4 regions of the Kitasatospora sp. NPDC101155 genome follow, and region 3 is predicted to be linked to each of the others. Evidence: riboswitches for the same ligand, from Rfam matches in the RefSeq annotation. Region 3 holds a riboswitch; each other region holds the start of a gene.
The links. A riboswitch is a leader RNA that binds a small molecule or an ion and turns the genes downstream of it on or off. The one in region 3 is predicted to bind cyclic di-AMP.
Positions count from the first base shown of each region.

Region 1: another riboswitch for cyclic di-AMP. It lies ahead of ACIRYZ_RS30200 (M23 family metallopeptidase); the one in region 3 lies ahead of ACIRYZ_RS36140 (peptidoglycan DD-metalloendopeptidase family protein).
Region 2: another riboswitch for cyclic di-AMP. It lies ahead of ACIRYZ_RS05370 (NlpC/P60 family protein); the one in region 3 lies ahead of ACIRYZ_RS36140 (peptidoglycan DD-metalloendopeptidase family protein).
Region 4: another riboswitch for cyclic di-AMP. It lies ahead of ACIRYZ_RS34220 (transglycosylase family protein); the one in region 3 lies ahead of ACIRYZ_RS36140 (peptidoglycan DD-metalloendopeptidase family protein).

Region 1 is NZ_JBIWPN010000025.1:87,645-91,820, forward strand. Features, by position in the region: gene ACIRYZ_RS30185 (TetR/AcrR family transcriptional regulator) at 39-620, opposite strand; gene ACIRYZ_RS30190 (alpha/beta fold hydrolase) at 667-1,491, opposite strand; gene ACIRYZ_RS30195 (YiaA/YiaB family inner membrane protein) at 1,587-1,877, opposite strand; cyclic di-AMP (ydaO/yuaA leader) riboswitch at 2,074-2,232, shown strand; gene ACIRYZ_RS30200 (M23 family metallopeptidase) at 2,245-3,093, shown strand; gene ACIRYZ_RS30205 (hypothetical protein) at 3,190-4,071, opposite strand; gene ACIRYZ_RS30210 (GNAT family N-acetyltransferase) at 4,114-4,176, shown strand, end outside.
Region 2 is NZ_JBIWPN010000003.1:141,489-145,664, forward strand. Features, by position in the region: gene ACIRYZ_RS05360 (NYN domain-containing protein) at 1-383, shown strand, start outside; gene ACIRYZ_RS05365 (NlpC/P60 family protein) at 584-1,621, shown strand; cyclic di-AMP (ydaO/yuaA leader) riboswitch at 1,959-2,112, shown strand; gene ACIRYZ_RS05370 (NlpC/P60 family protein) at 2,123-3,280, shown strand; gene ACIRYZ_RS05375 (NlpC/P60 family protein) at 3,508-4,176, shown strand, end outside.
Region 3 is NZ_JBIWPN010000040.1:35,545-39,720, reverse strand. Features, by position in the region: gene ACIRYZ_RS36150 (DUF2470 domain-containing protein) at 1-329, shown strand, start outside; gene ACIRYZ_RS36145 (hypothetical protein) at 343-474, opposite strand; gene ACIRYZ_RS36140 (peptidoglycan DD-metalloendopeptidase family protein) at 657-1,625, opposite strand; cyclic di-AMP (ydaO/yuaA leader) riboswitch at 1,628-1,806, opposite strand; gene ACIRYZ_RS36135 (MFS transporter) at 2,119-3,657, shown strand; gene purB (adenylosuccinate lyase) at 3,665-4,176, opposite strand, start outside.
Region 4 is NZ_JBIWPN010000034.1:62,545-66,720, reverse strand. Features, by position in the region: gene eno (phosphopyruvate hydratase) at 1-500, opposite strand, end outside; gene ACIRYZ_RS34220 (transglycosylase family protein) at 767-1,579, opposite strand; cyclic di-AMP (ydaO/yuaA leader) riboswitch at 1,584-1,750, opposite strand; gene ACIRYZ_RS34215 (cytochrome P450) at 1,961-3,250, opposite strand; gene ACIRYZ_RS34210 (SDR family NAD(P)-dependent oxidoreductase) at 3,518-3,943, shown strand; gene ACIRYZ_RS34205 (MazG family protein) at 3,966-4,176, opposite strand, start outside.

The sequences.
Region 1 (4,176 bases), on a different contig from region 3:
CCGGCCGCCCTGCGCCAGAAGTCGGCGGGCCCGACTTCCTACTCCTCTTCCTCCGCCTTCGGCCAGGTGCGGAGGCCGGTGGTGAGGGTGGTGACGAGGCGGTCGTGGGTGGTGGTGAGGTCTTCGGCGAGTTGGAAGGCGCCGGTGATGGAGAGGGAGGCGAAGCCGTGGGCGAGGGAGCGGACGGTGCGGGCGGCGTGGATGGCCTCGGGGCCGTCGAGGCCGTAGGAGCGGAGGACGGCGATGATGACGCCGACGAGGCGGGTGGCCGCGCGGGTGAGGTCGTCGTCGGGTTGGGGGGCTTGGGGGAGGGCGGTGTAGCGGTGCGGGTGTTCGGTGGCGTAGGCCTGGTAGGCGCGAAGAACGGTCGTGACGGCGTCGTCGCCGCTGCGGCCGACCGCGGCCTCGGCGAGCCGGTCGGCCAGTTCCTCGGTGACCCGGACGGCGATCAGCCGGCGCAGTTCGGTCAGGCCTCCGCTGACGTGCTTGTAGAGGGAGGGGGTGGCGACTCCCGCGCGGGCGGCGACGGAGGCCAGGGTGAGGGCCTCGGCGCCCTGCTCGTCGATGAGGGCGAGGGCGTGGTCGACGACCTGGTCCGGGGTCAGTCCTACTCGGGGCATGGGTTCGGTTTCTCCGTACGGCTGCGGTTCGGTGGGCTCAGCGGGCTCAGGCGAGCTCGGCGAGGAAGGGCAGCAGGGCGTCCGCGACGGCCTGCGGGTTGTCGGCCATCGGGTAGTGGCCGGACCCCTTGATCATCACCTTCCGGGTGCCCAGCGCCGTGGCCTGCCGCTCGGCGACGGCCGCCGGGTCCGGGAAGTCGGGGTCCTTGCTGCCCATCAGGACGAGCGAGGGGCAGCGGACGGCCGCGCACCAGCCGATCGGCGCGGAGTCCCCGGTGACGTGTCCGCGGGTGGCGGTCTTGCGTCCGGGGGTGCGCAGGTCGGCGACCAGCCCGGCCACGTAGGTGTCGAGGTCGGCGGGTCGGGGGCCGGGGAAGGCCATCTTGCGCAGGTAGAAGCCCCAGACGGCCGGCCAGTGGACCATCGCGCTGCCCATGACGGCCATCACGCCGCGCATCAGGGCGTTGGCCCGGTGCTCGACGAAAGCGTCGATCAGCGCGATTCCGGCGACCCGCTGGGGCGCGTCCCCGGCGAGCTTGACCACGGTCGCCCCGGTGTAGGACTGCCCGACCAGGACGGCCCGCTCGATGCCGAGGTGGTCGAGCAGGGCGAGGGCGTCGGTGGCGACGGCGGCCGGGCTGTAGTCGTCCCAGACGATCGAGGACTCGCCGAAGCCGCGCACGTCCATGGTGATGACCCGGCGCCCGGCGGCGGTGAGCAGCGGGTGCAGGTGCCGGTAGGCGCGGCGGCTGTCGAGCATTCCGGGGAGCAGGACGACGGGGGTGCCGTCGCCCTGCCGGGTGTCGTCGAAGGCGATCCGGCCGCCGGGGACGTCGAGGTACTGGGTGCTCGGGGTGATGGTGCCGTTCACGGTGGTCCTCCACGGGGTCGGTGCTGCCGATAGCCATAAAGCTATGGCTAATAGCCGTAGCCGTCAACCCCTTTCCCCGGTGTCCCGGGAACGGCTCAGGCCCCCTCGACCCGGAACGGGTCGTGCTCGCTGAGCAGCTTCTCCAGTCGGGCCTGGTCGACCCGGGCGACAGTGTCCGAGGACTCCTGCCGGTCCCGGATCACCTTGGCCAGCGTGAAGGCGGAGGTGACGGTGTAGAGCAGGCCGATCCCGAGGAAGGCCCTGGTCCACCCGCCGACGGGCAGGCAGGCGACCCCGACGGCGAGGGTCGAGCCGGAGATCGCGAACGAGAGGACGGCCTGGACGAAGTACGCGGCCGTGGTGCGTGACTGCATCGGTGCGCTCATGCCGTCAGGATGCGGGAGCGCGGCCGGGCCGCACATGAGTAGGAGTACTCAGATGGGCCAGGCGAATGACGGTTCGTTCGTCGGCGTCCGACCGCCTGCTCCCCGGTCGTCCCGGACGGATGGCTTGGAATCAGGGCCTCCTAGGATTAACGTTTGATAACGCAGCGCGGTCGTCAATGCCGTACCCAGACGGCACCGTGCGCCGTCGCCTAATCCCGCCGACCGGCCTCCGGGCAGGTCAGGGAGCCGGGGAACCACGTTCCTTGGGGTGAATCGGCGGGGCCCCGGCCCGGCCGTAGGAGACCTTCCTGCTCCGAACCCGTCAGCTAACCCGGTAGGCGCGAAGGAAGGAAAGGAGCGCGCCCCCGTGGCGTCGACGCACACCCCGGCACACCCGGCCGGCCCCGCAGCCGGTACCCAGCTCCTCGACCACCCCGGCCCGGACGGAACCGAGTCGCTCGGCACCGACGACTTCGCCCCGGAGGCCGAGGCCAACCGCCACCGGATGCCGCGTCAGACCCGCGGGGCCTCCCCGCTGCTCGGCGTCACCGCCGTCGCCGCCACCCTGGGCGCCACCGGTTTCGCCTCCGCCACCCCGGCCGCCGCGCCCGCCGTCGAGGCCGCGGACGAGGCCCCGGTGACCCTCGCTGCCGACCCGGGCCTCGCGCTCGCCGCCCGCATCCAGCAGCAGGCCGACAGCCAGCGCACCGCCGCCGAGGAGAGCGCCCGTCTGGAGGCCGCGAAGGAGGCCGAGGCGAAGGCCGCCGCCAAGGAGGCCGACGCCAAGCGCGCCGCCGACGAGGCCGAGCGCGCCAAGGCCGCCGCCCTCACCCTGCCGGTGAAGGACTACAACCTCTCCGCCCACTACGGCCAGAGCGCCCGCTACTGGGCCCACCTGCACACCGGCCTGGACTTCGCCGCCGACACCGGCACCCCGGTCTACGCGGTGGGCCAGGGCACCATCACCTCGGCCGGCTGGTCCGGCGCGTACGGCTACCGGATCGTCGAGACCCTGCCCGACGGCACCGAGATCTGGTACTGCCACCTCTCCTCGATCATCAAGGGCTCCGGCGCGGTCGGTTCCGGCCAGCAGATCGGCAAGGTCGGCGCGACCGGCAACGTCACCGGCCCGCACCTGCACCTGGAGGTCCGCCCGGGCGGCGGCGCCCCGGTCGACCCGGAGACCTGGCTCCAGCAGCGCGGCCTCAACCCCTGACGGGAACCACCTGAACCCCTGACGGGAGCCCCCGACGAGAACCGGGGACCCTGACGCGACGCCCGAGGGCCCCGGATACCCGGGGCCCTCGGCCGTTCACTCCGCCGACTCCGCCGGCAGCTGCGCCAGGTAGGCGTCGATCTCCTCCGCCCCCGGCTCCGGCGCGAGCTCCGGGAACTCCTCCACCAGCAGCCGCGGCAGCCCCGGCACCGTCCACTCGCCGATCAGGTCGAGCGCCACCTCGGCCGCCGCCGTCTCGAACTCCCCGAAGTCCCCGGCCAGTTCGTCCGGCATCGGCCGCCCCAGCGCGTTCAGCTCGGCCAGGTTGCGGTAGCTGCGCCGCATCAGGCCCTGTTCCAGCAGCCGCCGCGCGCCGTCGGTGGCCATGCCGACCGACAGCACCCGGCCCGGTCCCCAGCCCTGCTCGTCCGGTTCGTCCAGCCAGCCGGTCGGCACCAGCGCCTCGAACCCGGCCAGCCGCTCCTCCTCGCCCAGCCCGGCGAAGCCGGCCAGCCAGTCCCGCACCGCCGCCTCGTCCGTGGTGTCCACCCCGTGGGCGTGCAGCAGCACCGCGTACAGCCGCGGCCAGGTGACCAGGTCGGCGCGGCGCAGCAGCCCGGCCGCGACCTCGCCCTGCCACTCGGCCTCGGCGTGCAGCCGCTCCTGGCGCTTGGCGTTGAGCCGCTTCGCCGCCCGCTGGTGGTCGACCAGCAGCCGTACGGCGTCGCCGTACGCGAGCGGGTCCGCTTCCGGGGCGGGTTGGACGTAGAGGTGGAGCCGCTCGTACAGCAGGTGCTCCACCGCGTTGGAGGTCAGTTCGGGCCAGCCGTCGTGCATCCTGCCCTCGCCCAGTTCCAGCAGCGCCAGCACCGTGCGCAGCGGCTCCTCGGCCACCGGCGCGCGGTCCTGCTCGGCCGCCCAGTCGAGCAGGTCGGCGGCCCTGGTGCGCGGGGCGAGCCGCAGGTCTTCGTCGTTCATGTTCCGAACGGTAGTCGTCGGACGGAGGTAGGGTCGGCAGCCATGGTCCCCGTACGCCTCACCGGCCCCAGGCTCGCCATCCGCGAGTACCACCACACCCCGGAG
Region 2 (4,176 bases), on a different contig from region 3:
TCCCGCAGGTTCACCTGGTGGTGGACGGCTACAACGTGACTAAGACCGGCTATCCGACGCTGCCGTTGGAGCAGCAGCGGATCCGGCTGCTGGGCGGGCTGGCGATGCTGGCCCAGCGCACCCAGGCGGAGGTCACCTGTGTGTTCGACGGGCAGGACCTGGACGTTCCGGTGATCATGGCGCCACCGCGCGGGGTTCGGGTACGGTTCAGTCGGACCGGGGAGACCGCGGACGAGCTGATCCGTCGTCTGGTGCGGGCCGAGCCGCAGGGCCGTCCGGTGGTGGTGGTGTCCACCGACCGGGAGGTCGCGGAGGGCGTGCGGAAGGCGGGCGCGCGCCCGGTGGCCTCGGTGCTGCTGCTGAACCGGCTGGCCCGGCCCTGACCTCGGGTCGGACGGTGTGAAGTCCGGGCAGTGTCCGTTTTGCGAGGGTGTGCGGATCCCGTGAAGTCAGCGTGGGGGCCGGAGTTCACGCCTTCGGGGGAGTGGCAAAACGGATAGATCTTCACTAGGGTCTGGCGTCAAACCTATTTTCCGGAATCTCATCCGATCAGGTGAGTCCGATGGAAGAAGGAGCCGGTCCCTTGGCCTCCCACCGCCGTCCCAAGCAGCCGAGCCGCGCGCGGGTCTCCGTGCTCACCGCTGCCGCTGCGACCGCGGTCGCCCTCTCCGCCCAGGTGGGCGCGCACGCGGCGCCGCAGCCGAGCAAGGACGACGTCAAGGCGCAGATCGACCAGCTCCAGCAGGAGCAGGAGCAGGCGGCGGAGAAGTACAACGGCGCCAAGGAGCGGGCGGACCAGCTCCGCAAGCAGGCCGACCAGCTGCAGGACCAGGTGGCCCGCAGCCAGGACCAGATGACCCAGCTGCAGACGGGTCTGGCCGAGGTGGCGGGCGACCAGTACCGCACCGGCGGCATCGACCCGTCCGTCCAGCTGATGCTCTCCTCCGACCCGTCCGGCTACCTGGAGAAGGCCTCCAGCGTCCAGCAGGCCAGCGCCAGCCAGACCGAGGCGCTCAAGGGCCTGCTCGACCAGCAGCGCCGGCTGGACCAGGAGAAGGCCGAGGCCGCCGCCGTCCTGTCCTCGCTGGACTCCACCACCAAGGACCTGAACCAGGCGAAGTCGGACGTCAACCAGAAGCTGAAGGCCGCCCAGGACCTGCTGAACTCGCTCAGCGCCGCCGACCGCGCCGCGCTGAAGGCCCAGCAGCAGCAGGACGACCGCGCCTCGCGCGGCACCGCCCGGGTCGACCTCAGCAGCCTGCCGCCGGCCAGCGGCTACGCGGCCGTGGCCGTCGCCAAGGCGATGAGCAAGCAGGGCTCGCCGTACGTCTGGGGCGCCACCGGGTCGAGCACCTTCGACTGCTCGGGCCTGATGGTCTGGTCGTACGCCCAGGCCGGCGTCTCGCTGCCGCGCACCTCGCAGGAGCAGGGCGACGTCGGCACCCGGGTGCCCTCGCTGGACCAGGCCCAGCCGGGCGACCTGGTGATCTACGGCAGCGACCGGCACCACGTCGGGATGTACATCGGCAACGGCATGGTGGTCCACGCGCCGCACACCGGTGACGTGGTGAAGGTGATGAAGGCCGACGCGATGCCGATCAACACGATCCGCCGGGTCTGACGCCCCGACACGCCCGAAAGTCCGGGTTCCGGCCCTGTGATCCGCGCCACCCTCCTACCGGGGGTGGCGCTTCGGGCTTGTCTGTTCCGTGGTCGGCCGGCGGGACCCGATCAGCTTTGCGTGCGGTGGCGATCACCATCGGTCATTTTCACAAAAGAACACGGGCAATCTTCCGTCTTTTTTCTGACAAGGATTTGAACGGATCACGGTTCAGTTACTAGGGTCGTGCCCCGAACCACCGACTGTCGATCACCCAGCCTGGGTGGCGGCGGTGGTTACCGTCGAGTTCGCGAAACAGCGGGGCAGGTCGAAGCGACTGTCCGACAGGGGAGCCCAGTGGTCGGGGGTGCTGCGGAGCGGAGCCGGGGAACCACGTTCCTCCGGGGTGAATCGACGCCAGGTCGGCCGGTGGAACGGCCGTGAGGCGTCGTAGGGCATGCTTCCGGCCCGAACCCGTCAGCTCACCCGGTAGGCGGCCGTAGGAAGAAGGAGTCCGCCTTCGTGGCGTCCCATCGTCGTCCCAAGCCCGCCAGCCGCGCCCGTGTCTCGATCCTGACCGGTGTCGCCGCGGCAGCCGTCGCCCTCTCCGCGCAGTCCGGCGCGCACGCCGACCCGCAGCCGACCAAGGACCAGGTCAAGGAGCAGGTCGACCAGCTCAACGGGCAGGCCGAGCAGGCGACCGAGAAGTACAACGCCGCCCAGGAGAAGCAGCAGGCCCTGGAGAAGCAGGTCTCCGGCCTGCAGGACCAGGTGGCCCGGCAGCAGGCCCAGGTGACCGACATGCAGGGCGGGCTCGCCGAGATCGCCGGGGAGCAGTACCGCAACGGCGGCATATCCCCGACCGTCCAGCTGATGCTCTCCACCAGCCCGGACAACTTCCTCAACCAGGCCGGTGCGCTCAACCAGGCCGGTGACACCCAGAAGAACCAGCTGAAGCAGCTCCAGGAGGAGCAGCGCAAGCTCGACCAGGACCGCACCGAGGCCCAGGGCAAGCTCGCCGAGCTGGAGTCCACCACCCAGCAGCTGAAGACCTCCAAGGAGGAGGTCCAGAACAAGCTGAAGGCCGCGCAGGACCTGCTCAACACCCTGACCGAGCAGGAGCGCCAGGCGATCCGTCAGGCCGAGGAGAAGGCCGCGGCCGACGCCAAGGCCCAGGCCGACGCCGCCGCGAAGGCTGCCGCCCAGCAGCAGGCCGCCGCCGACCGTGCCTCGCGCGACAGCGGCCGCACCGACATCAGCTCGGGTTCGGGCTCCTCGGGTTCCGCCACCTCCTCCTCGCCGGTTGCCAAGCCGGTCGCCCCCGGCAGCTCGCACGGTGCCGCCGCGCTGGCCGCCGCCGCGAGCAAGGTCGGCAGCCCGTACGTGTGGGGTGCCACCGGCCCGGGCTCCTTCGACTGCTCCGGCCTGATGGTCTGGGCGTTCAACCAGGTCGGCGTGTCGCTGCCGCGCACCTCGCAGGAGCAGGCCGGCGCCGGCACCCGGATCGGCTCGGACATCTCCCAGGCCCAGCCCGGCGACCTGCTGATCTTCTTCAGCGACGCCCACCACGTCGGCATCTACGCGGGCAACGGCCAGGTGCTGCACGCGCCCAAGCCGGGCGCCTCGGTTCGCTACGAGGCGGTCTCCAACATGCCGCTGGCCTCCATCGTGCGGGTCTGATCCCCGCCCAGGCCGTTTCGGGCCCGGTCCTCCACCGCGGAGGGCCGGGCCTGCGGCTTTTCCGGCGGCTCGGGCGGATGTCCGATTAGGGGTCAAATATTCGGGTTGGGAGGGGTTTGGACTCGCTTGCCCGGACTCGCTAACGTCTGCCACCGGACTCCCGCTCGACGGCCGCCCATTGGGGCGCGGCCGCGGGGCCGCGCCGCAGGATTGGAGCCGCTGCCGCCATGTCCGTGCACCGTCGTTCCCAACTGCTCGCCCGTGCGCTGGTGCTGACCGCGGCCGCCACCACGGCCCTGAGTGTGACGGCCGGCGGCAGCGCCCAGGCCGCTCCCGGCGCACCGGGCACGCCCGACCTCAGAGACGTCAAGGCGCAGGTCGAGCAGCTGTACGACGAGGCCGAGCGGGCGTCCGAGAAGTGCAACGCCGCGCAGGAGGCGCAGAAGCGGCTCCAGAGCGAGACTGCGCTCCTGCAGGGCGAGGTCGCCGCCGGCCAGGACCAGCTCAACCAGCTGCGCGGGGACCTCGCGACCGTGGCCGGGGCGCAGTACCGCGGCGGCGGGATGACCCAGACCGCCCAGCTGATGCTCTCCAGTGACCCCGAGTCCTACCTCGCCCGCGCCCGCACCCTCGGGCAGGCCGCCGAGCGGCAGCGGGAGACGCTGCACGAGCTGGCCAGCCGTCAGCGCAGGCTCGACCAGCGCCGCACCGAGACCGCGGGCAAGCTCGCCGAACTGGACCAGGCCCGGCGCTCGCTGGCCGAGAACAAGCAGCAGATCCAGCAGCGGCTGGCCAAGGCCCAGAAGCTGCTCAACAGCCTGGGCGCGGCCGAGCGGGCCCGGATGCTCGTCCAGGACGCCAACGACGCCGAGCGGCGCGCCACCCGCGGCACCGAC
Region 3 (4,176 bases):
CGCTCACCGCCGCCGACCTCGCCCTCGCCGCCCCCGACCCGCTGGCCCGGCACGAGGCCGCGCTGCTCACCCACCTGGCCGACGAGCACGCCGACGCCCTCGACCTGCTCACCGGCCTGCTCGACCCGGCCCTGCTCGCCGGGCACCCGGACATCCGCCCGCTCGCCCTCGACCGCTACGGCCTGGTACTGCGTCTGGACCACCCGCACGGCCACCGCGACGTCCGCCTGGTCTTCCCCGAACCCGCCGGCGACACCGAGGACTTCGGGCACCGGATGCACGAGCTGCTGGCCGCCGCCGAGCACGGCCTGCCCGTCCGCCGGAACTGACCGCGCCCGGGCGTCACCGCTCGACGGCGTCCTCCAGCACGATCCGCCCCATCCGCGCGTACCGCTCCGGCCGCCGGCGCCGGCGCGATCCCGACCACTCGAACTCCCCCGGAGCCGCGAACGGCAACGGCCGGCCCGGCTCCACGAGGGGTCCTCGCGAAGCCGGGCCGGCCCTGGGCGTGTCCCGCGCCCATGTCCACCGGTGCGGCGATCACCCGGTCGAGCGGTCACCCGACATGACCATCCCGGGCGGTCGATTCGCCCCGCACCAGCGGTGGTTCCTGAAACCCGCGGTCAGCGCGGGGTCCGAACAGGGTCTGCGCAGCGTCAGAGCGCGACGCCGTGCGCCCGCAGGTAGGCGACCGGGTTGATGTCCGAGCCGTACTCCGACCCGGTGCGGATCTCGAAGTGCAGGTGCGGGCCGGTCACGTTGCCGGTGGCGCCGGAGAGGCCGAGCCGCTGGCCGACGGTGACGGTCTGACCGATCTTCACACCGACCACGGAGAGGTGCGCGTACTGGGCGTACCTGCCGTCGGCGAGCCTGATCTCGACCTGGTTGCCGTAGGCACCACCGTTGCCGGCCTTCACCACGACACCGTTGGCGACCGCGCGCACCGGAGTGCCGGTGGAGGCGACGAAGTCCTGGCCGGTGTGGTGGCCGGAGGCCCACATCGAGCCGGCCACGCCGTAGGCCTCGCCCGGCACCGGGTTGGCCAGCGGAGCGACATAGCCGACGGTGGCGGCGACCGGGGCGGCGGTGACGGCCTTGGCCGGAGCGGCGTTCTGAATCTGGGTCTGGACCTGGACGCCCGGCTTGGCGACCTCGGTCTGAACCTGCACCTGAGCGTCTGCGGCAGCGGCGGCGCTCTGGGTGACCGGGGCAGCCGGAGCGGCCGGGGCCGCGGGCTCGGCCGGAGCGACCGGCTCGGCGGCCGCGTCGGCGTGGGCCGCGAGCGACAGCCACTGACCCGGGAAGATCAGGTTCGGGTCGGCGCCGACCACCGAGCGGTTCTGCTCGTACAGCGCGGGCCAGCCGCCCTCGACGTTCCGGGCGTCGGCGATCCTGGACAGGCTGTCGCCGCCGACGACGAGGTAGCCGTCGTGGGCGGCGGCCGGGGCGGCCGACACGGCGTCCACGGCGGCGGCGTGCTGCGCGACCGAGGCGGCCGGGGCATTGTGGGCCTGGGCACTCATCGTGGTCACGAGCGGCAGGGCGAAGGAGACACCGGTGACGGCGACGGCGATGCCGATGCGGGCGGCGCGGGGCACGGCGATACGACGAGCCTGAGCAGGCATGGGATTCCTCTCCGACGCCTGCGAGGTGAGCTGTCGGGTTCGGGCTGGAGCTGCCCGGCCGCATGCGCGGCTTCACCCCAAGCCGGTCCTGGACGTTCGCGCTGAACAGCGCGGACTCCGGTCCGGCGACTTACCTGTGGGTCCCCCGCTCCTGCCGTGCAGAGCTCAGTTCGAACCACTGGGCAGCGGCAGGACTCGGCGTTCCACCCGGTGGGTCCACCCAGGCTGGCTGGGTGGTCGCTGAACTAAAACCCATCCGTTCGGGTGAAGCAATGTCGATCTCTTGAACCAGCGACAACCCCCCGCGGCGCGGTCACCCTCCGCATGGCCCGCCGTACGGTGCGTACACAATCCATTCACTCGACGCCACTGATCCACGACGCTGCGCCGACCTCGGTGGCCCAGTGCGACCGTCCGCTCACGCACTGCCCACCCCGGACACACCGCCCGGTGACCCTTGTCACGTGCACCCTGCCGGGCGCAGGATCAGGCCGTGGCCACCTCAACGGCCGGCACCCTGCGCCTGGGCACCGCGCAGGGCCGCTGGGTTCTCCTGGCAACGGTGCTCGGTTCCAGCATGGCGATGCTCGACGGCACCGTGGTGAACGTCGCCCTGCCCCGGATCGGCGCCGACCTCGGCGCCTCCCTGGCGTCCCTGCAATGGACGCTGAACGCCTATCTGCTCACGCTGGCGGGCCTGATCCTGCTCGGCGGCGCGCTCGGCGACCGGTACGGACGGCGCAAGGTCTTCCTGATCGGCGTGGTCTGGTTCGCCGCCGCCTCCGCGGCCTGCGCCGTCGCCCCGAACATCAACGTGCTGATCGCCGCCCGCGCCGTCCAGGGCATCGGCGGGGCGCTGCTCACCCCCGGCTCGCTCGCCATGCTCCAGGCCGTCTTCCATCCTGACGACCGCTCGGCGGCGGTGGGCCTGTGGTCCGGTCTCGGCGGGGTGTCCGCGGCCATCGGCCCCTTCCTCGGCGGCTGGCTGGTGGATGGCCCCGGCTGGCGCTGGATCTTCCTGCTGAACCTGCCGCTGGCCGCCGCCGTGATCGCGGTCACCTCCCGCTACGTCCCGGAGAGCCGCGACGAGTCCGCCTCCGGCCGCTTCGACGTGCCCGGCGCGCTGCTCGCCGCACTCGCCCTCGGCGCGATCACCTACGCGCTCACCGCCGCCGGGGAGGGCCTGTCCCCCGCCGTCTGGCTCACCGGCGCGATCGGCCTGCTGCTCGGCGCCGCCTTCGTCGCCGTCGAGCGCCGCGCACCCGATCCGATGCTGCCGCTCGGACTGTTCTCGTCCCGGCTGTTCACCGCCGTGAACCTGGTCACCCTCTGCGTCTACGCGGCCTTCAGTGGGGTGTTCTTCCTGCTGGTGGTCCAGCTGCAGATCGTGTCCGGCTTCTCGCCCCTGGTCTCCGGCTTCGCCCTGGTGCCGATCACGGTGCTGATGCTGACCCTGTCGGCGCGCGCCGGCCGCCTCGGCAAACGGATCGGCCCGCGCATCCCGCTCACCGTCGGCCCGCTGCTCTGCGCCGCCGGGGTGCTGCTGATGCTGCGCACCGGCCCCGGCTCCTCCTACTGGGCGGACGTGCTGCCCGCCGTCGCGGTGATGGGCAGCGGGATGGCCCTGCTGGTCGCACCGCTGACCGCGACGGTGCTGGCCGCCGTCGATGTACGGCACGCGGGCATCGCCAGCGGCGTCAACAACGCCGCCGCCCGCGCGGCCGGCCTGCTCGCGGTGGCCGCCCTCCCGGCGCTGGCCGGCCTGAGCGGCGATGCCTACCGGGTGCCGTCCTCGGTGGACTCCGCCTTCCACACCGCGATGCTGATCTGCGCGGGTCTGCTGGTCGGCGGCGGGCTGATCGCCTTCGCCACCGTCCGGGGCAACGTGCTCGCCCCCCAGGAGCACCCGGTGGCCGAGCCGAACTGCGACTGGCCCTGCGCCACCACCACCCCGCCGCTCGACCCCGGACACACCAAGACGCCCGAGGGCCCCGCCACCGGAACGGTGGCAGGGCCCTCGTCGGACAACTGACGAAGCGTCAGAGGATGTCGGCCGGAGCGTACTTGGCCGCCTCCGGGTAGGCCGCCGCGACGGCCTCCACCAGGCGGACCACCTCGGCGACCTGCGCCCCGGCCGCACCGGTGAACGACAGCTTGTCGGCCAGCAGCGCGTCCAGCGCGGCCCGGTCCAGCGGGATCCGCTCGTCGGCGGCCAGCCGGTCCAGCAGCTCGTTCTCCCGGGCGCCCGCGCGCATGGCCAGCGCGGAGGCGACGGCGTGCTCCTTGATGACCTCGTGCCCGGTCTCCCGGCCGACGCCCGCGCGCACCGCGCCCATCAGCACCTTGGTGGTGGCCAGGAACGGCAGGTAGCGGTCCAGCTCGGCCTCGACCACGGCCGGGAAGGCGCCGAACTCGTCGAGGACGGTCAGGAAGGTCTCCAGCAGGCCGTCGAAGGCGAAGAAGGCGTCCGGCAGCGCGACCCGGCGCACCACCGAGCAGGAGACGTCGCCCTCGTTCCACTGGTCGCCGGCCAGCTCGCCGGTCATCGAGG
Region 4 (4,176 bases), on a different contig from region 3:
ATCATGAACTCCTGGATGTCGACGTTGGAGTCCGCGTGCGAGCCGCCGTTGAGGATGTTCATCATCGGGACCGGCAGGACGTGCGCGTTCGGGCCGCCCAGGTAGCGGAACAGCGGCAGGTCGCTGGCCTCGGAGGCGGCGTGCGCGACGGCCAGCGAGACGCCCAGGATGGCGTTGGCGCCGAGCGAGGACTTGTCGGGGGTGGCGTCCAGGTCGAGCATGGCCTGGTCGATCAGGCGCTGCTCGGTGGCGTCGTAGCCGACGAGCTCCGGGCCGATCTGCTCGATGACGGCCAGGACGGCCTTCTCGACGCCCTTGCCGAAGTAGCGGTTCTTGTCACCGTCGCGCAGCTCCAGCGCCTCGAAGGCGCCGGTCGAGGCACCCGACGGGACAGCGGCACGACCGGTGCTGCCGTCGTCGAGGCCGACCTCGACCTCGACCGTGGGGTTGCCGCGCGAGTCGAGGATCTCACGGGCTACGACGACATCGATGGACGGCACGAGGCATCTCCTTGCGGAAGCAGGGTCCGGCTGACGGTGGTGCTGTCAGCGGGACGATTGCGGAGTCGTTACGACCCAGAGCCTAACCGCCCGGGCTCCCGGGGCCACGTTGGCCTCGGTCCCGTCTCAGCGTGTGGCCCTGCTACCCCCCGGTAGTTCACCTGCTTGTCCCAGTCTGTCCCCCCGGCGCGGACGAATGCGGACGAAGGGGGCCGGGCGCGGCCCCCTTCGTCCCCGGGGTGTTGTTCGAGGTCCTACGGACCGGTTCAGCTGAGGTGCAGGATCTGGCCGGGCATGATCAGGTTCGGGTCCCCGCCGACCGTGCCGCGGTTGCCGTCGTACAGCGCCTGCCAGCCGCCGGACACGCCCTGGGCGGCGGCGATGCTCGACAGGGTGTCACCGGAGTGGACGGTGTAGTCGTGGCCGGCAGGGGCGGCCTGGGCCGGCTGGGCGGCACGCGGGGCGGCGTGCTTCGGAACGTACTGCTGGACCGGCTGCTCCGCGGGCGTTTCGGCCTGCTTCGGGGCGGCGTGCTTCGGTGCGTACGGCTGGGCGGGCTTCGCGTCCGCCTTGGGGGTCTGCTGCTTCGGAGCCTGCTGCTTCGGGGTCTGCTGCTTGGGCGTCTGCTGCTTGGGCGTCTGCTGCTGGGGGGCGGACTGCGGCTTGGCGTCCGAGGAGGTGTCGACCGCGGCCGGGGCACCGCCCTTGCTCAGGCCCGCCTTGACGGAGCAGACCGGCCAGGCGCCCGGGCCCTGGGAGGCCAGCACCTTCTCGGCGACCGATATCTGCTGGCCCTTGCTGGCCTGGTTGGCCTGCGGCGCGTAGGCGGTGCCGCCGTACGCCTTCCAGGTGCTGGAGGTGAACTGCAGGCCGCCGTAGAAGCCGTTGCCGGTGTTGATGCTCCAGTCGCCGCCGCTCTCGCACTGGGCGACGGAGTCCCAGGCGGAGGCCGGGGCGGCGGAGGCGCCGGTGGCGGCGAGGAGCGGCATCGCGAGTCCGACGCCGGCCACACCGGCGACGGCGATGGCCTTCTCGGCCTGGGTGCGACGACGGTGACGGCCAGTTCCAACGAACAGCATGAAGGGTCCCTCTCCGCACGCCTGCGAGGTGAGCTGTCGGGTTCGGACCGGGAGGTGGCCCGGCCGCCGTGCGCGGAAACGTTCCGCTCGGGCGGCTTCACCCCAAGCCGTGGAGGACGGCAACAAACCTGGTTCCCCCGCCCCTGCCCAAGGGTCTGGTCGGTTTCCCGTGGCGCGGCGGGCAGGATTCGGCGTTCCGCGCACGAGGTCCGCAGCTGCGAACTCCAGGGAGACTAGACAGATCCTCAGACCAATCACAAGCTCATATCGTCGACATCACACCGGAATTACGGCACGTGACCAATCGCCTACCAACTGCGCCCGTTTGTCCGGATTGATGGGCGTTCACACCGTCATCAGGAGCGTGTCGACGACGCCCAGTCAGCGTGTCGGAGCCTCAGGAAGGGCATGCGGAGACCGGATCTCGGGACTGAATTCGACCGGAAGTTCGCGCAATCCACGCATGATCAGGCCACCTCGCCAGCGGAGATTCTCCGGAGTTTCGGCCAGTCGCAGATCGGGAAGTCGGGAAAGCAGCGTGGCCAGCGCGGCACGTCCTTCGAGCCGGGCCAGCGGGGCGCCGATGCAGTAGTGGATGCCGTGCCCGAACCCCAGGTGGGGATTGTCGGTTCGGGCCAGGTCGAGGGTGTTCTCGTCCGCGAACCGGTCCGGGTCGCGGTCCGCCGCCGCCAGTACCACCAGCACCGGATCGCCCACCGGGATGTCCACCCCGCCGATGGTCAGCGGCCTGGTCGCGAACCGCCAGGTCGCCAGCTCCACCGGCCCGTCGTAGCGCAGGAGTTCCTCGATCCCGGTCTCCAGCAGCGCGGTCTCCCCGCGCACCACCGACTCCTGCAGCAGCGCCCGCTGCCCCGGGTTGCGCAGCAGCGCGTACGTCCCGTTGCCGATCAGGTTGACGGTCGTCTCGAAACCGGCGAACAGCAGGATGAAGGCCATCGCGGCCGCCTCGTTCTCGGTCAGGTGCTCGCCGTGGTCACTGGCCCTGATCAGGCCGGAGATCAGGTCGTCACCGAGATCGGCCCGCTTGCGGTGGATCAGCTCCAGCAGGTACGCCCGCATCCGCTTCACCGCCCGCCCCACGCCCCCGCGTTGGCCCCCACCATGTCGGATCATCATCCCGGCCCAGTCGCGGAAGTCGTCCTGGTCCTCGGCCGGCACGCCCAGCATGTCGCAGATCGCGTAGATGGGGAGCGGGAAGGCGAACTCGTGGATCAGGTCCGCCGAGCCGCGCTGCGCGAAGCCGTCGATCAGCCGGTCGGTGAGCTGCTGCACCCGCGGCTCGAACTCGGCCACCCGGCGCGGTGTGAACGCCTTGGACACCAGTCGGCGCAGCCGGGTGTGGTCCGGCGGGTCGATGTTCAGCAGGTGGGTCATCAGGTCCGCCTGCCGCTCCCCCGGGATGCCCACCCGGCCGGTGCGGTGCGCCTGCTCGCTGTGGTGCGCCGGGTTCTTCGACAGCCGGCTGTCCGCCAGCGCCTGGCGTGCGTCCGCGTACCGCGTCACCAGCCAGGCCTCCACGCCGCTCGGCAGCCTGGTGCGGTGCACCGGGGCGTGCTCGCGCAGCCAGGCGTAGGCCGGGTACGGGTCGGCGGCGAACTCCCAGGTGAAGAGCTGCGGGGCGGGCTGGGCGGCGTCGGACTGAGCAGGCATGGGTCGACCGTAGCTGCTGGGTCGGGCGCGTCCCGACCGTTCCCGACCGTCAACACGTCGCGAACGGCGCGCGAGCGGGTCGCCAACGCTCCGTGGACGGCCGGTGGACGGTCCGTGGACAGCTCTTGGACAGCTCTTGGCCAGGTGGCAGGCGTGAGTCTGGTCACCTGCGGGGTAATCCCTGTTGCGGAGGGTCAGGTCGTGCCTACGATCCTCCGCAGTATGCGTGGGCGCCGGTGCGGTGTCGCCCACAGGGAGGAGCAGACCATGCGGGTCAGCGGGGCAGTCGTCGTCATCGCGGTACTCGACGGCGGTTCGGGAGCCGGCCTCGCCCGCCGGTTCACCGCGGCCGGCGCCGCCGGGATGCTGATCGCCGACACCCACGTCGGTGTCGCCGAGGACCTCGCCGCCGAACTCGACCGGCCGGGCTGCCCCGTCGTCGGCGTCGGCGCCGACATCCGCCGCCCCAGCGACGTCGCCGCCCTGGTCGACACCGCCGAGAAGCACCTCGGGCCGATCGACCTCTTCTGCGTCGCCGGCCCGAACGGCGAGCGGATCGTCTCCCTCGCCGACCTTCCCGACCACCTCGACCTGGAGCGCCTCGCCGAACTCCTCGCCCTGGTCGGCGAGGCCATCGGCGAACTCGTCCCGCCGCAGCGGCGCCCGACCGGGCACACCGCCACGGCGGCCTGAGCCGCTACTCCGGCCTCAGCCGTTACTCCGGCTTGAGCCCCTCGGCCGCGCGCACCGCGTTCCGGTAGCCCCGCGCGGCCGAGCGCAGCGCCGCGTCCACGTCCACCCCGGCGTCGTGCGCCCGCTGCACCACCGCCAGCAGCAACCGGCCCGCCGACTCCGCGGTCAGCTCCGCCGGCAGCTCGTACGGCTCGTCCGGCACGCCCTCGAACCCCGCCCGGCGCACCCGGGAC